Regions from separate parts of the Micromonospora sp. CA-249363 genome, predicted to be linked through region 1. Evidence: riboswitches for the same ligand, from Rfam matches in the RefSeq annotation. Region 1 holds a riboswitch; the other holds the start of a gene.

Region 1 (7,388 bases):
GGCCGACCCGATCGACCGTGCGATGCGCAACTCCGGCACCCTGATCCGCCGGTCCGTCACCCTGATCGAGGACGACGAACCGGTGCCCGGTCCCATGCCGGACGCGATCGGCCACCTCGCCGAGTCGGTCCGACTGCTCAAACACGAGTTCGCGGTGGGGGAGGAGCCGCAGAAGGCGCGGGAGCGGTCGCTGCGGGCCGTCAGCGAGGCCGGCCGGGCGTACGGGGAGGGGGTCGGTTTCTCCGGCAGCGTCGTGATCGCCCAGATCCGTACCACGGCCAGTGACCTGCTGGTGGCCTCCGGCATCGAGCAGGAGGAGGCGAACCGCTGCATCCGGACCTCGTTCGGGGACCAGGAGCGGCCGGTGGGTGAACCCGCCGAGCCGGGCGACGCGCCGAAGCCTCCCACCGCCCCGCCGGTCGGCTGAGAACGCGCCTCAGGCCAGCTCGGCGAGCGCCGCGAGCAGCCGGTCCACCTGCGCGGCGGTGCTGCCCAGGCCGATGCTGGCACGCAGCGCGGTCGGCGGAAGATCCCGCCGGCCGGTACGCGTGGCAGCCTCACCGAGCAGCCGCCGGGCCAGCGGGTGGGCACAGAACAGGCCGTCCCGTACGCCGATCCGGTGGTCCGCGGCGAGCTGGGCGGCCACCGCGGTGGAGTCCCGCCCGGCGACCACGAACGAGACGATGCCCACCCGGGGCGCGTCCGGGCCGAAGGTCCGCAACTCCACGACGTGCGGCAGGGCGGCGAGGCCGGCGCGCAGCCGAGCCAGGAGTGCCTGCTCCTGGGCGGCGAGCGCCACCCGGTCGGCGTCGGTCAGCGCTGCGCACACCGCCGCCAGCGCCACCGCGCCCAGCAGGTTGGGGGTGCCACCCTCGTGGCGGGCCGGGCCGGTCGCCCAGGTCACGTCGTGGGTTGCCGGTCCGACGTGGCTGGTGGCCCCGCCGCCGGCCAGGTACGGCGGAGCGGCGTCCAGCCAGTCCGCCCGGCCGACGAGCACACCCGCACCGAACGGGGCGTACAGCTTGTGGCCGGAGACGGCCAGATAGTCCACGCCGAGCGTGCGCACGTCGACCGGGGCGTGCGGGGCGAGCTGCGCCGCGTCCAGGACGATCCGGGCACCGTGCCGGTGCGCCACCCGGGCCAGCTCGGCGACGGGCCACAACTCGCCGGTCACGTTGCTCGCCCCGGTGACGGCTACCAGCACCGGCAGCGCGGGGTTGCTGTCGCGGCGCAGCTCGGTCAGCGCGGCGGCGAGATCGCGTACCGCCCCGGCCGGATCGGACGGCACCGGCAGGCGTACCGAACCGCGCGGCCAGGGCAGCAGGTTCGCGTGGTGCTCGCCGGCGAAGGTGACCACGGTCGTGCCGGCCGGCAGGGAGCGGGCCAGCAGGTTGAGCGCGTCCGTGGTGTTCCGCGTGAAGATCACGTGGTCGTCCGCGCGGGCGCCGAAGAAGTCGCCGATCGTCTGCCGGGCGCGCTCGTAGGCCAACGTGCAGCGCCGCGACAGCGCTCCCGCGCCCCGGTGCACGCTGGCGTACCAGGGCAGCAGTTCGGTCACCGCGTCGGCCGCGGCCCGCGCGCACGGCGCGGTGGCCGCGTAGTCCAGATTGATCTCGCCGGGTACGCCGAGCACGTCGAGCGCCGCCGACGGCGGGGACACGACGGCGGGCAGGGCGGGCAGCGAGGGTACGAGGGTGACGGGCACGCCGGAACCTCCGGGGTCAGGGACCCCGGGTGTGGCCTCGGGACGGGGTCCGCGCTTGCCCAGCACGCCGATCGGGCTGGGCCCGGTCATCACCCGGGGCACCCCACCGCGAACTCGACGAGGGTTGCCGGCCAGCAAGCCGGGGCTTGACGCTGGCGCTCGTGACCTGCCGGCAGCATAGCGGCTGTGGATGCGACCGGACCAGTCGGCGGCGGATGGCTACGCTGACCGCATGGCCGACACCCCGCCCGGTGCACCCCTGCCGTCGCCGCCGCACCCGCCTGCGGCCCCGCCCGCCGGCACGTCTCCCGGGATGCCGCCGCGCCGCTTCGGCTGGCTGCGGTTCCTGGTGCTGGCCGGGGTGGTGCTGCTCATCGCCGCGTGCGCGGTCTTCATGGTCATCACTCTCGGTCAGTCGCTGGGCCTCGACGCCCTGCTCATCGGGGTCGGTGCCGCCATCCTGCCGGTGCCGGTGCTGGTCGCCTGCTTCCTCTGGCTCGACCGGTACGAGCCGGAGCCTCTGAAGTACCTGATCTTTTGCTTCACCTGGGGCGCGTTCGTCTCCACCGCCGCCTCGCTGAAGGTGAACGAGTTCGCCGCCGGGCGGTTCGCCGACTGGGGGCTGCCGGACGCGCTCACCGCCGTGCTGGTGGCGCCGTTCATCGAGGAGTTGACCAAGGCGCTCGGGCCCATCCTGCTGCTGGTGTTCCGGCGTCGGGAATGGTCCGGGATCACCGACGGCCTGGTCTACTGCGGGCTCTCCGCGGTCGGCTTCGCCATGGTGGAGAACATCCTCTACCTGGGCGGGTACGGCTACGCGGCCGGCGCCGACCGGTACGGCCCGGCGACCGGCACCCAGCAGGTGATCGCCATCTTCATCGTGCGGATCCTCCTGTTCGGGTTCGCCCATCCCCTCTTCACCTCGATGACCGGTGTCGGGCTCGGCGTGGCCTCCCGTACCGCCGACAAGCGGGTCCGGGTGCTGGCCCCGATCGCCGGCCTGCTGCTGGCGATGATGCTGCACGGCACCTGGAACCTGCTGCCCACGCTGACGCAGGCCACCGGCGAGGCCGTGATCATGCTGTACGGCTTCCTGGGCCTGATGGTGCCGGTGTTCTTCGGCGTGGTCGGGCTCGCCGTGTGGCTGCGCGCCTGGGAGGGGCGGCTCACCGAACGGAGGCTGCCGGACTACGTACGCGCCGGCTGGTTGACCCCGCCCGAAGTGGCTGCCCTGAGCAGCCTGGGCCGCCGGCACGCCGCCCGGAGCTGGGCACGCCGCGTGGGCGGCGACGCCGGTGCGCGTGCCATGCGCGGATACCAGCTCGCCGCGACCCGGCTGGCCCTGCTGCGGGACGGGACGCTGCGCGGTCTGGACCGCAAACCGGCCGACCAGGAGCGGACCGCCGTCGAGGAACGGCAGCTCCTGGAGGCGATCACCGGGTACCGGTCGTACTTCGTGGGCCGTGACCCGCAGGCCCCGGCCGGCGTCTGGGACGGCAGCCAGTACCACCTGCGCTTCCCGGACGGTACGCAGCGATCCGTGACCGCGCCCGACGAGCCGGTGGTGCCCATCCCGGTGGTGCTCGCCCCGCCGCCCCCCGTCGGCTACCCGCCGGCCGGCTGGCACGGCCTGCGCCCGGCAGCGCCGTGGCCGCCCGGTAACGCCTGAGCGCGGGTGGCGCGCGGCACGGCCGACGGTGTCAGGTCATCAGGGTGGTGAGGAAGTCGCCGAGCCCCTGGGCCATGGCGATCAACGCCGCCCCGATCGCCTTGAACATCTGCGCCGCGCCGTCCGGCCGGAACGCCATGAAGTAGATCAGGAACGCGACGCTGCCCCAGGTCAGCAGCTTCTTCACGAATACCGGCATCGTCCCTCCCCAGGGCCACGGTCGCCGGCTGGCTTCCCGTCGTACGGTCCGACAAACGGCGCGGCCGGGCCCGGGGAGGTCTACAGGTAGAGGCCGGTGGAGTCGTTCTCCACCCGTTCGGCGGCGACGGCGTGCACGTCGCGCTCGCGCAGCAGCACGTACCCGCGGCCGTGCAACTCGACCTCGGAGCGGTCGTCGGGATCGAAGAGCACCCGGTCACCGGAGACGATGGCGCGGACGTTCGGCCCCACACCCACGGCGGTGGCCCACGCGAGGCGCTTGCCGACCGCTGCGGTCGCCGGAATGACGATGCCAGCGGTGGAGCGACGCTCGCCCTCGCTGCCGTCCATCCGCACCAGCACGCGGTCGTGCAGCAGGCGGATCGGCAGGCCGGAGTCGAGATCCTGGTCGGCGGTCACGGGGCAGACGCTACCGTGTCGCAGGTGACCGGCCGTCGGTGGTTACGCCCATGGCCGTGCGGGCAATGTGTGGCGGAACTGCCCTACGGTGTCGGGAACGGACGTATGCTGTCCGACCTGTCGCCGTGGGCGGACGACTCTTCTGCCAGGAGGTGCGCTTGAGCCGCTTCGAGCGGGTACGCGGGCGGCTGCGCCGCGCCTACCAGTCAGAACAGCAGTCGGTACACGCCGCCCAGGAGACGCCGAGCGACGCCCCGGAGTCGCCCGGGATCGCCTCGCCGGCCGTCCCCGGTCCCGCCGCCCCGGCGAAGGCGACGGTCGTCGGCGCGGAGCCGCCGGTGGACCTGCACAGCTCCACGTCCAGCCGGGACGACGCGGACGTGCCGCACGGCCTGCGGATCGCCGCCGCCTGGTGCTGGCGGTTGATCGTGATCGGTGTGGTGGCCTGGGCGCTGCTCCGGATCGTCGGCACGGTCCGGATCGTGATCATCCCGTTGGCCATCGCGTTGCTGCTCTCGGCCCTGCTCGCGCCGGCCGTGGGTTGGCTGCTGCGGGCCCGGCTGCCCCGTTCGATGGCGACGGCCGTGGTGCTGGTCGGCGGTCTGGCGGCCGTCATCGGCACGTTGACCCTGGTGGTCAACGAGTTCATCCAGGGTGTTCCGGAGCTGAGCGAGAAGTCGTCGCAGGGCGTACGGCAGATCCAGAACTGGCTCAAGACGGGCCCGTTGCACCTGTCCGACACCCAGCTCGACCGCTACATCGACGAGGCGCAGGGCTGGATCAACGACAACACCTCGAAGTTCACCAGCGGCGCGCTGAGCACCGCGGCGACGCTGGCGGAGGTGCTGACCGGCACGCTGCTGGTGCTGTTCGCGACGTTCTTCTTCCTGCGCGACGGCAACCGGATCTGGCGTTTCCTCGTACGCCTGCTGCCGGTGGCCGCCCGGTGGAAGGTCGACGACGCCGGGCGCGCCGCCTGGCAGACCCTCGTCGCGTACGTCCGCGCGACCGTGCTGGTCGCCTTCATCGACGCCGTCGGCATCGGCATCTTCCTGGTCATCTTCGACGTGCCGTTCGCCTTCCCGCTGGCCGCGCTGGTGTTCCTCGGCGCGTTCATCCCGATCGTCGGTGCGGCGCTCTCCGGCGGTGTCGCCGTGCTGGTGGCACTTGTCGACAGCGGCCCGGTCACCGCGCTGATCATCCTGGGCGCCGTGATCGGTGTGCAGCAGGTCGAGGGGCACGTGCTCCAGCCCCTCATCATGGGCCGGGCGGTGGCCATCCACCCACTCGCGGTGATCATCGGGATCGCGGCCGGCGTGGTGCTCGCGGGCATCACCGGCGCCCTGGTCTCCGTGCCCCTGATCGCGGTGCTGAACACCGCGGTACGCCGCCTGGCCGCCCGTACGGTCCCCGACACCCCACCCGACGCCGTGGTAGTAGCCTCCCAAGCCCCCTGAAGGGCCCACCCCACCCCGCGCCGATCTTGCACTTTCGGTGGCGACAAATTGGGGCCAACCACCCCAAGTCGACAACCGAAACTGCAAGATTGGCGAGGAGAGGGGTGCGGGGTGCGGTCAGGTTTTGGCTAGGCGGGTTAGGGCGCCTCGGGCTACCTCGGGGCGGGTCGTGTACCAGAACGGGGGCAGGGACCGGCGCAGGAACGGTCCGTAGCCCCGGGCCGTCTCCAGGCGCGAGTCGAGCACCGCGACGACCCCCTTGTCGCCCGTGGCCCGGATCAGTCGGCCCACGCCCTGCGCCAGCCGTACCGCGGCGATCGGCACGCTGACCGCCGCGAAGCCGGAGCCGCCGCCCGCGTCCACGGCCGCGGCGCGGGCCGCGGCGAGTGGTTCGTCGGGCCGGGGAAAGGGCAGCCGGTCGATGACCACGAGCTGGCAGGCGTCGCCCGGCACGTCCACGCCCTGCCAGAGCGACATCACCCCGAACAGGCAGCTCGACCGCTCCTCGCGGAACCGGCGGACCAGCAGCGGCAGCGCCTCCTCGCCCTGCAACAACACCGGCAGGTCGGTCCGCGCGCGCAGCAGCTCCGCCGCCTGCGTCGCGGCCCGCCGGGAGGAGAAGAGCCCGAGGGTACGACCACCGAGCGCCTCGACGAGCCCGAGCAGCTCCTCACCGGCCGCGTCGGGCAGCCCGGAGACGCTGGGCCGGGGCAGGTGCGCGGCGACGTACAGGATGCCCTGCCGCGCGTAGTCGAACGGCGAGCCCACGTCCAGCGAGCGCCAGCCCGGGCCCTCGGTCGCCGGGACGGTGGCGGCGTCGGCCAGCCGGCGGCCCGGTGTCTCGGCGGCTGGGCGACCCGCGCCGGTGCGGGCGGCCAGCGAGGCGGCGGCCGGCGACGCGGGGACCGGCGGCGCGTCCAGGCCGAGGGCGCGGGCCACCGTGTCGAACCGGCCGCCGAGCGCCAGGGTCGCCGAGGTGGCGACCACGGTGCGTTCGTCGTACAGGTGGGCGGCGAGGGTGCCGGCGACCGACAGGGGCGCGACCACCAGCGCCCGGCGGTTGCCGCTGTCGTTCTTCTCCACCCACGCCACGTCGTGGTCGGCCTCTTCGAGGAGCCGTTGCGCGGTGGTGGAGAGGTCGTCCATCGCGGCCTTGGCCTGCTGCTTGCGGACCGGGTCGGGATCGTCGGACTTGATGTCGCCGATCGCGTCCAGGGCGGCGCGGGTGGCCGAGTCGAGCAGGGTGCACGCCTCGCGCAACGGTGTCGGCAGACCGGCCGTGAGTCGACCGGCCGGCGCCTCGGCCAGCCCGACGGCGAGGGCGTCACCGGCGGCGGTGAGCGCGTCGGCCGTCTCCGGGCGCAGCAGCGGGCGGGCACGCCGGGTGGACCGGTCGATCATCTCCGGCACCAGTTCGGCCTGGGCGGCCGAGGAGACGCGGTCGGCCAGCTCGTGCGCCTCGTCGACGATCAGCAGCTTGTGGGGCGGGACGATGTGCCGCTCGGCCAGCATGTCCACCGCGAGGAGACTGTGGTTGGTCACCACGATGTCGGCCTCGCGGGCGCGGGCCCGGGACGCCTCGGCGAAGCACTCCGCCCCGAACGGGCAACGGGTCGCGCCCACGCACTCCCGCGAGGGCATGGAGACCAGCCGCCACGCCTGGTCGTCGACGCCCGGGTCCAGCTCGTCGCGGTCGCCGGTGTCGGTCTTCTCGGCCCAGTTCCGCAGACGCTCGATCTGCTTGCCGATCCGGCCGGCCTCGCCGAGCCACTTCGTGCCGCCGCCGGGGCGGGCGGCGGGGGCGTCGAAGAGGGTGTCCTCCGGCTCGTCGGCGGTGGAATTGTCCAGTCGGGCCAGGCAGAGATAGTGGTGGCGACCCTTGAGCACCGCGAAGGTGGGGCGGCGGCCGAGCAGCGGCTCGACCGCGTCGGCCAGCCGG
Region 2 (7,388 bases), 2.7 Mb from region 1:
TGTGGTCGCGGCGCTGGAGCTGTATCTGGACCCGGACGCCACGCGGCGGATCCGGGTGCTGTGGGACGCCCTGGAGGTCGAGGGCGTGCAGAGCATGCGCTCGCTGCTCCAGCAGCGCCACCGCCCGCACGTGTCCCTCGCGGTGGCGCCCCGCTTCGACCCCGAGCAGGTCGCCGAGGCGCTGCGCGGAACAGTCGTGGCGGCCCCGCTGCGCCTCGACTTCCAGCACGCCGGGCAGTTCGTCGGCCGGGTGCTCTGGCTCGGTCCGACGCCGACGGCGGAGCTGCTGGCGCATCACCGGCTGGTGCACGGCCGGCTCGCCGCCGCCGGAATCGGGCTGGTCGAGCACTACCAGCCGGGGCGCTGGGTGCCGCACTGCACGCTGTCCATGCGGGTGCCGAACACGCTGATGGCCGCCGCGGTGCGTCGCTGTCTGGAGGTACTGCCGCTGGCGGCGACCGTGGTCGGCGCGGCGCTCACCGATCACGCGCGCGGCATCGCCCACCCGCTGGGTTGAGCTTTCCCAATTGTCGGGCAAGTTGTCCGGTTTGGCGGGCGTGAGTCGGGAAACCGAAAACAGGGGGTGCGGACGCGGCCTGACGTGGGATGGTTCGACGTGGATGCCGTACCGGTGGCGACCCGCGTTTGCGGGCCGCCCGGCCGGGCGCGGGGCACACCGCGCCGCCCGCGACGGCTTCGACGAGGAGAGGCAGGGCCCATGCAGGCTCAGCGCAGGCCACCGCGGAGCGAGCGGAGCCAGACCAAGCAGGACCGCACCGGCGGCGGCATGACCGGTGCCGCCACCCCGCTGACCATCTGGGCCGCCGCCGTGCTGCTCGGTCGCATCGGCGCCGGCGACGACGACATCGAGGACGAGCGGCACATCCTGCGCGGCATCGAGTGAGCGTCGTTCAGAGCCAGCCGCGGCGCTTGAAGACCAGGTAGAGGGTGCCGCAGACCAGCACCATGAGCAGGAGCGCGAACAGGTAGCCGAAGCGCCAGTTCAGTTCGGGCATGTGCACGAAGTTCATCCCGTACACGGTGCCGATCAGGGTCGGCGCGAACAGGATCGCGGCCCACGACGAGACCTTCTTCAGCTCCTCGTTCTGCGCGTAGCTGGCCGCCGTGAGGCTGCGCATCTCCTCGTTCTGCTGCTGCGAGACCAGGGTGGCGTTGACGGTGAGGATGTTCTGCAGCAGGTGCCGGAACCCGTCCACCCGCTCCACCACCTGGGTGAGGTGGTCGGTGACGTCCCGCAGGTAGCGGCGCAGTTCCTCGTCGGCGCCGTAGCTGCCCGCGCCGGCCGCCAGCGAGTCGAGCATGCCGAGCAGCGGGCGGGCGGCCCGCTGGAACTCGATGACCTCCCGGCTGAGCCCGTAGATGCGCCGGCTGGCGTTCGGGTCACCGCCGAACACCTGGGTCTCGATCTCGTCGATGTCGTTCTCCAACCCGGCGACCACCGGCGCGTACCCGTCGACGACCTGATCGAGGATCGCGTACAGCACCGCCTCGGGGCCCCGGGCGAGCATCGGCGCGTCGGCCTCCATGCGGCGTCGTACGGCGGCCAGGTCGGGCGCCTCGCCGTGCCGGACCGTGACCACGAAACCGGGCCCGATGAACAGGTGCAGCTCGGAGAACTCCACCTCCTCCCGCAGGTCGTCGTAGCGGGCGGCGCGCAGCACCACGAAGAGGGTGTGCCCGTACCGTTCCAGCTTGGGCCGCTGGTGGGCGTTGATCGCGTCCTCCACCGCCAGGTCGTGCAGACGGAACTCGCGCGCCAGTGACGAGATCTGGTCGATGTCGGGCCGGTACAGCCCGATCCAGGCCATCGCGTGGTCCTGCGTCTGAAGGCAGGCGTACGTGTCGGCGAGACCGGCCGGTGAGGCGAACCGGTGCCCCCGGATGTAGACGGCGCTGTCCACCAGACGGCCGGCGGACGGGCTCCCCGGCCGCGTCGGCGGGACGGCCCCGACCCGCGCCTCGTGCTCGTCGAGCTGGCGGCCGAAGCCGTCGCCCCGGCGGAAGCGGCGGCCACCAACCACGAGCCCGCTCCCCTCCCGGCGCTGCCCGACCCGGGGTCGGGACGGGGGGCGCTGCTTCCCCGGTGCGCCAGATGCGAAACCCGGGGCCCGGGGCCGGTGCTTCCGACGGGCGGGTTCCGCACACCGCCGGACGGACGTCGTTCGCGCGGCGGATACTCGCGGTGACCATGGGCGGGACGGGGGTGACGCGGTTGGAGGGCAACACGCGTGCCGGCCGGCGGACCGACCGGTTGCGGCGCTGGCTGCTCGCCGACGGGTCGCAGCAGCCCGTGCCGCAGGGACTGCACGTCCGCCCACGAAAGGATCGGCACCACCCCTGGTGGAGGGTGATGTGCCTGACCGGCGTGGACTACTTCTCGACGCTGGGCTACCAGCCGGGCATCGCGGCGCTGGCCGCCGGGGCGCTCTCCCCGGTGGCGACCCTGGTGCTGGTGCTGGTGACGCTGCTGGGCGCGCTGCCGGTCTACCGGCGGGTGGCGGTGGAGAGCCCGCACGGCGAGGGCTCGATCGCGATGCTCGTACGCCTGCTCAGCTACTGGCCGGGCAAGCTGTTCGTGCTGGTGCTGCTGGGCTTCGCGGCCACCGACTTCATCATCACCATCACCCTGTCCGCGGCCGACGCCACCGCCCACATCGACGAGAACCCGTTCCTGCCCGGCGGCCTCAAGGGTCACGAGGTCATCCTCACGCTGCTGCTGGTGGCGCTGCTCGGTGCGGTGTTCCTCAGGGGGTTCGGCGAGGCCATCGGGATCGCCGTCGTCCTGGTCGCGATCTACCTGACGCTGAACGCGGTGGTGATCGCCGACGCGCTGTGGCGGGTGGTGAGCCACCCGAGCGCCGTCGGGGACTGGACGAACGCCCTGACCACCGGACACGGCGATCCCCTGCTGGTGGTCGGGCTGTCCCTGCTCGTGTTCCCGAAGCTGGCGCTGGGCCTGTCCGGTTTCGAGACCGGGGTGGCGGTGATGCCGCACATCCGCGGGGACCGCCAGGACTCGGAGGACCGGCCGCTGGGCCGCATCCGGGGCGCGCGACGGCTGCTCACCACCGCCGCGGCGACGATGAGCGTCTTCCTCATCACCAGCAGCGTGACCACCACCGTGCTGATACCGCCCGAAGCCTTCCAGCCGGGCGGGGCGGCCAACGGCCGGGCGCTGGCCTACCTTGCCCACCAGCATCTCGGCGAGGTGTTCGGCACCGTCTACGACCTCTCCACCATCGCGATCCTCTGGTTCGCGGGAGCGTCCGCGATGGCCGGGCTGCTCAACCTCGTACCCCGGTATCTGCCCCGCTACGGCATGGCGCCGACGTGGGCCCGCGCGGTCCGGCCGCTGGTCCTGGTGTTCACCGGCGTGGCGTTCCTGATCACGATCGTCTTCTCCGCCAGCGTCGACGCGCAGGGCGGCGCGTACGCCACCGGGGTTCTGGTGTTGATCACCTCGGCGGCGACGGCCGTGACCCTCGCGGCGCGGCGGCGACGGCAACGGGGCCGCACGGTCGCGTTCGGGGCCATCGCGGTGGTGTTCGTCTACACGACCGTGGCGAACGTGGCGGAGCGCCCCGACGGTGTGAAGATCGCCGCCTGTTTCATCGGAGCGATGATCCTGGTGTCGGCGCTGTCGCGGGTGATGCGGGCGTTCGAGCTGCGGGTGGACCACGTCCAGCTCGACGAGCTGGCGACCGCGCTGATCGACGAGCGCTCCGGACGCCGCATCCGCCTGGTCGCGCACGAACCGGAGCGCCGCGACCTCGCGGAGTACCGCGACAAGCTGGCCCAGACGATGGCGGACAACGACTTCCCCGACGACAGTGACGTGATCTTCGTCGAGGTCCGGGTCACCGACCCGTCGGACTTCGAGACCGGGTTGCTGGTGATCGGCAGTGTGGCGCACGGCCGTTTCCCGGTGCTCAGTCTGGCCAGCTCCTCGGTGCCCAACGCGCTGGCCGCGCTGTTACTGGAGATCCGGGACCGCAGCACGCGACGCCCGCACATCTACTTCGAGTGGACCGAGGGCGGCCCGGCCCGCAACGTGCTGCGTTACCTGGCGTTCGGGCAGGGCGAGATCGCCTCGGTGACCCGGGAGATCCTGCGGCGTCAGGAGCCGGACCGGACGCGTCGACCCCACGTGCACGCCGGTTGACCTCCGCGCCGAGCGCCGGTCACCGTCGGTGAGCGTGGTCATATCGGCTGGACGACCGACCGGTCGCTGCTGCTAGCCTCGGCGCAGGTCATGAGCGCCAGCGCGAAGCCCCGGCTCGCTGGCCGGCAACCCTCCTCCGCGGTGGGGTGCCCCGGGTGAAGACCAGGCACCGGCAGGACGTCGGTGCAAGCGTGGCCTGGCACCCAGGTCAGCAACAAGACCCGGGAGACCGCATGCACATCCTCAGCCCCACACCACCGGCCAGTCGGCGTACGCCGGCCCTGACCCGGCGTCGTCACGTGGACCTGATGCGAATGCGCAGCGCGGCGTGTACCGCCGCCTGAAGCGCTAGCTCGCTCTCCCTCCCGCCCCACCCACCACGCGACCTCTCGCGTCGATCATGAAGTTGTTGCCGCCCGACCGGCGTGTCGCGGCAACAACTTCATGATCGACGGGGTCGACGTATCCCCATTTGGAGATGGCTGTGCGATTCTCGTTTGGTTTGAAGGTATTTACTGCTGCTGCTGTTGCTTTGGGTGCTTTGAGTGCTTGCGGCAGCGGTGGTGGCGGCGGGTCGGCGGGCAACGCCGACAACCCGTACGGCCTGGCGCAGGCCGGCGTGCTGCGGGCCGGCACGCTGACCGACGCCCCGCCCAACGTGTATCTCAAGGACGGTAAGTTCACCGGCTTCGACAACGACCTGCTGACCGCCGTGGCCGGCAAGCTCGGCCTGAAGGTCGAGTTCGTCGGCACCGACTTCTCCGCGCTGCTGTCCCAGGTCAACAACCACAAGTTCGACGTCGGCAGCTCCTCGATCACCATCACCGAGGCGCGCAAGAAGACCGTCGACTTCGGCAACGGGTACGACTTCGGCTACTTCGGGCTGGACGTGCCGGCCGGCTCGCCGATCAGCGGGTTCGACCAGCTCACCGGCAAGCGTGTCGTGGTGGTGCAGGGCACCGTCCAGGACGACTACGCCACCGGCAAGCAGCTCGACCCGGTGCGCGTACCGGACTACAACGGCGCGATCAACCAGCTCAAGGCGGGCACGGCCGACGCCTGGATCGCCCCGGCGGAGATCGGCGAGAAGTCCGCCGCCGACAGCAGCGGCAAGATCACGGTGGCCGCCAAGCAGCTCAGCCCGGCGCCGACCGCGTACGCCGTCGCCAAGGGCAGCGACAAGCTGCGCGAGGCGCTGAACAAGGCCCTCGACGAGGTCATCGCCGACGGCACGTGGAGCCGGTTGCAGGCCCAGTACTACCCGGGCCGGCCGATCCCGGCCGACTTCAAGCCGGGCAGCGGCACGGTGGTGGCGCCGTCGGCGTCCGCGTCGGCCGCCTCCTGATCCGGTGACGAGCGAGCAGGGCGGTAGGAGAGGCGAACGATGGATCCGTTGAGCACCCTGTGGGAGACGTTCTTCGACATCGACGCGATGCGCGAGGCGCTGCCCGAGATGCTGACCGTCGGGCTGCCCAACACGCTGATCCTGGCGGTCTCCGCCGCCCTGCTCGGCACGGTGCTGGGTCTGCTGCTGGCCGTGGCCGGCATCTCCCGCAGCCGGTGGCTACGCTGGCCGGCGCGCGTCTACACCGACGTCTTCCGGGGGCTGCCGGCCGCGGCGACGATCCTGCTGATCGGCGTCGGGTTGGCGCCGCTGGGCATGCAGGTGTGGGGGCCGGACCCGTACCCGCTGGGCATCCTCGCGCTGTCGCTGATCGCCGCCGCGTACATCGGGGAGATCTTCCGCTCCGGCATCCAGTCCGTGGAGGCGGCCCAGTTGGAGGGCGCACGGGCGCTCGGCTTCTCCTGGGCCGACGCGATGCGGCTGGTGATCATCCCGCAGGGCATCCGGCGGGTGCTGCCCGCCTGGGTCAACCAGCTCATCGCGCTGATCAAGGACTCCAGCCTGGTGTACTTCCTCGGCCTGGTGGCCAGTCAGCGGGAGCTGTTCCGCATCGGGCAGGACTACGCGGCCACCACCGGAAACGAGTCCGCGCTGTTGCTGGCGGGCCTGTTCTACCTGGCCTTGACCGTCCCGCTGACTCACCTCGTCAACTGGATCGACCGGCGGCTGCGTGAGGGCCGGACCACCGTCGCGCCGGACGAGGAAGACGAGCCCACGCTCACCTCGGCCACCGAAGGAGACCGGCGATGACCACCGCCACGACCACCTCGGTCAGCCTGCGGGCACACGGCATCCACCTCGCCTTCGGCGCGAACCGCGTGCTGCGCGGCGTCGACCTGAACGTGCCGCGCGGCGCGACGGCCTGCGTGATCGGCCCGTCCGGTTCGGGCAAGTCCACCCTGCTGCGGACGCTCAATCGCCTCATCGAGCCCGATCGCGGCGACGTGCTGCTGGACGACCGCAGCGTGCTCCGGGACGACCCGGATGCGCTGCGCCAGCGGGTGGGCATGGTGTTCCAGCAGTTCAACCTCTTCCCGCACATGAGCGTGCTGCGCAACATCACGCTGGCGCTGCGCCGGCTGCGCAAGCTCGGCCAGGACGAGGCGGTCCAGGTCGCCCGCGCGCAGTTGGAGCTGGTGGGGCTCGCCGGCAAGGCCGACGCCCGACCCTCGCAGCTCTCCGGCGGTCAGCAGCAGCGGGTGGCGATCGCCCGGGCCCTGGCGCTGCGGCCCGAGGTGATGCTCTTCGACGAGGCCACCTCGGCGCTCGACCCGGAGCTGGTCAAGGGGGTGCTCGGGGTGATGGCCGACCTGTCCGCCGCCGGGATGACCATGGTGGTGGTTACCCACGAGATGGGCTTCGCCCGGCAGGTCGCGGACACCGTGGCCTTCATGGACCGGGGTGTCGTGCTGGAGGCCGGTCCGCCGGAGCAGATCTTCGAGGGGGCCGACCATCCCCGGCTGCGTCGCTTCCTCGCCCAGGTGCTCTGAGGGGGCGGCGTCAGCCGGCCTGCAGGCGCAGGTGCGTGGCGAACGCCTTCAGGTCGCCGAGCAGCTCCAGGATGGCGTTGCGGTAGGCGACCGACGCCCACAGGTGGAGTTCCTCGTCGTCCAGCCCGCCGAACGCGTGCGACAGCGCCTTGCGGCGACGCCGGTCGAGCACCTTGTGCGGGCGCGCAAGGAGGTCGCCCTCGCGCCGCAACGCCTGGAGGTAGGCGGCCACCGCCTCCTGGTAGTGCCGCCCGGCGACCCGCTCCAACAGGGTGAACTCGAAGACGTTCAACGCCGCCTCGGAATCCCA

What was found. A riboswitch is a leader RNA that binds a small molecule or an ion and turns the genes downstream of it on or off. The one in region 1 is predicted to bind S-adenosylmethionine.
Region 2: linked by a shared signal. The riboswitch ahead of ACQPZK_RS09960 (ABC transporter substrate-binding protein) and the one ahead of ACQPZK_RS29085 (aminotransferase class V-fold PLP-dependent enzyme) in region 1 are both predicted to bind S-adenosylmethionine.

What each region holds. Positions count from the first base shown of each region.
Region 1 is NZ_CP192020.1:6,469,346-6,476,733, reverse strand. It holds gene ACQPZK_RS29090 (FUSC family protein) at 1-427, shown strand, start outside; gene ACQPZK_RS29085 (aminotransferase class V-fold PLP-dependent enzyme) at 437-1,672, opposite strand; SAM riboswitch class IV at 1,752-1,872, opposite strand; gene ACQPZK_RS29080 (PrsW family intramembrane metalloprotease) at 1,896-3,374, shown strand; gene ACQPZK_RS29075 (hypothetical protein) at 3,406-3,573, opposite strand; gene ACQPZK_RS29070 (GroES family chaperonin) at 3,654-3,992, opposite strand; gene ACQPZK_RS29065 (AI-2E family transporter) at 4,151-5,449, shown strand; gene ACQPZK_RS29060 (ATP-dependent DNA helicase) at 5,567-7,388, opposite strand, start outside.
Region 2 is NZ_CP192020.1:2,160,767-2,168,154, reverse strand. It holds gene ACQPZK_RS09980 (2'-5' RNA ligase family protein) at 2-517, shown strand; gene ACQPZK_RS09975 (hypothetical protein) at 719-904, shown strand; gene corA (magnesium/cobalt transporter CorA) at 912-2,042, opposite strand; gene ACQPZK_RS09965 (amino acid transporter) at 2,114-4,183, shown strand; SAM riboswitch class IV at 4,270-4,381, shown strand; gene ACQPZK_RS09960 (ABC transporter substrate-binding protein) at 4,725-5,528, shown strand; gene ACQPZK_RS09955 (amino acid ABC transporter permease) at 5,568-6,338, shown strand; gene ACQPZK_RS09950 (amino acid ABC transporter ATP-binding protein) at 6,335-7,078, shown strand; gene ACQPZK_RS09945 (hypothetical protein) at 7,089-7,388, opposite strand, start outside.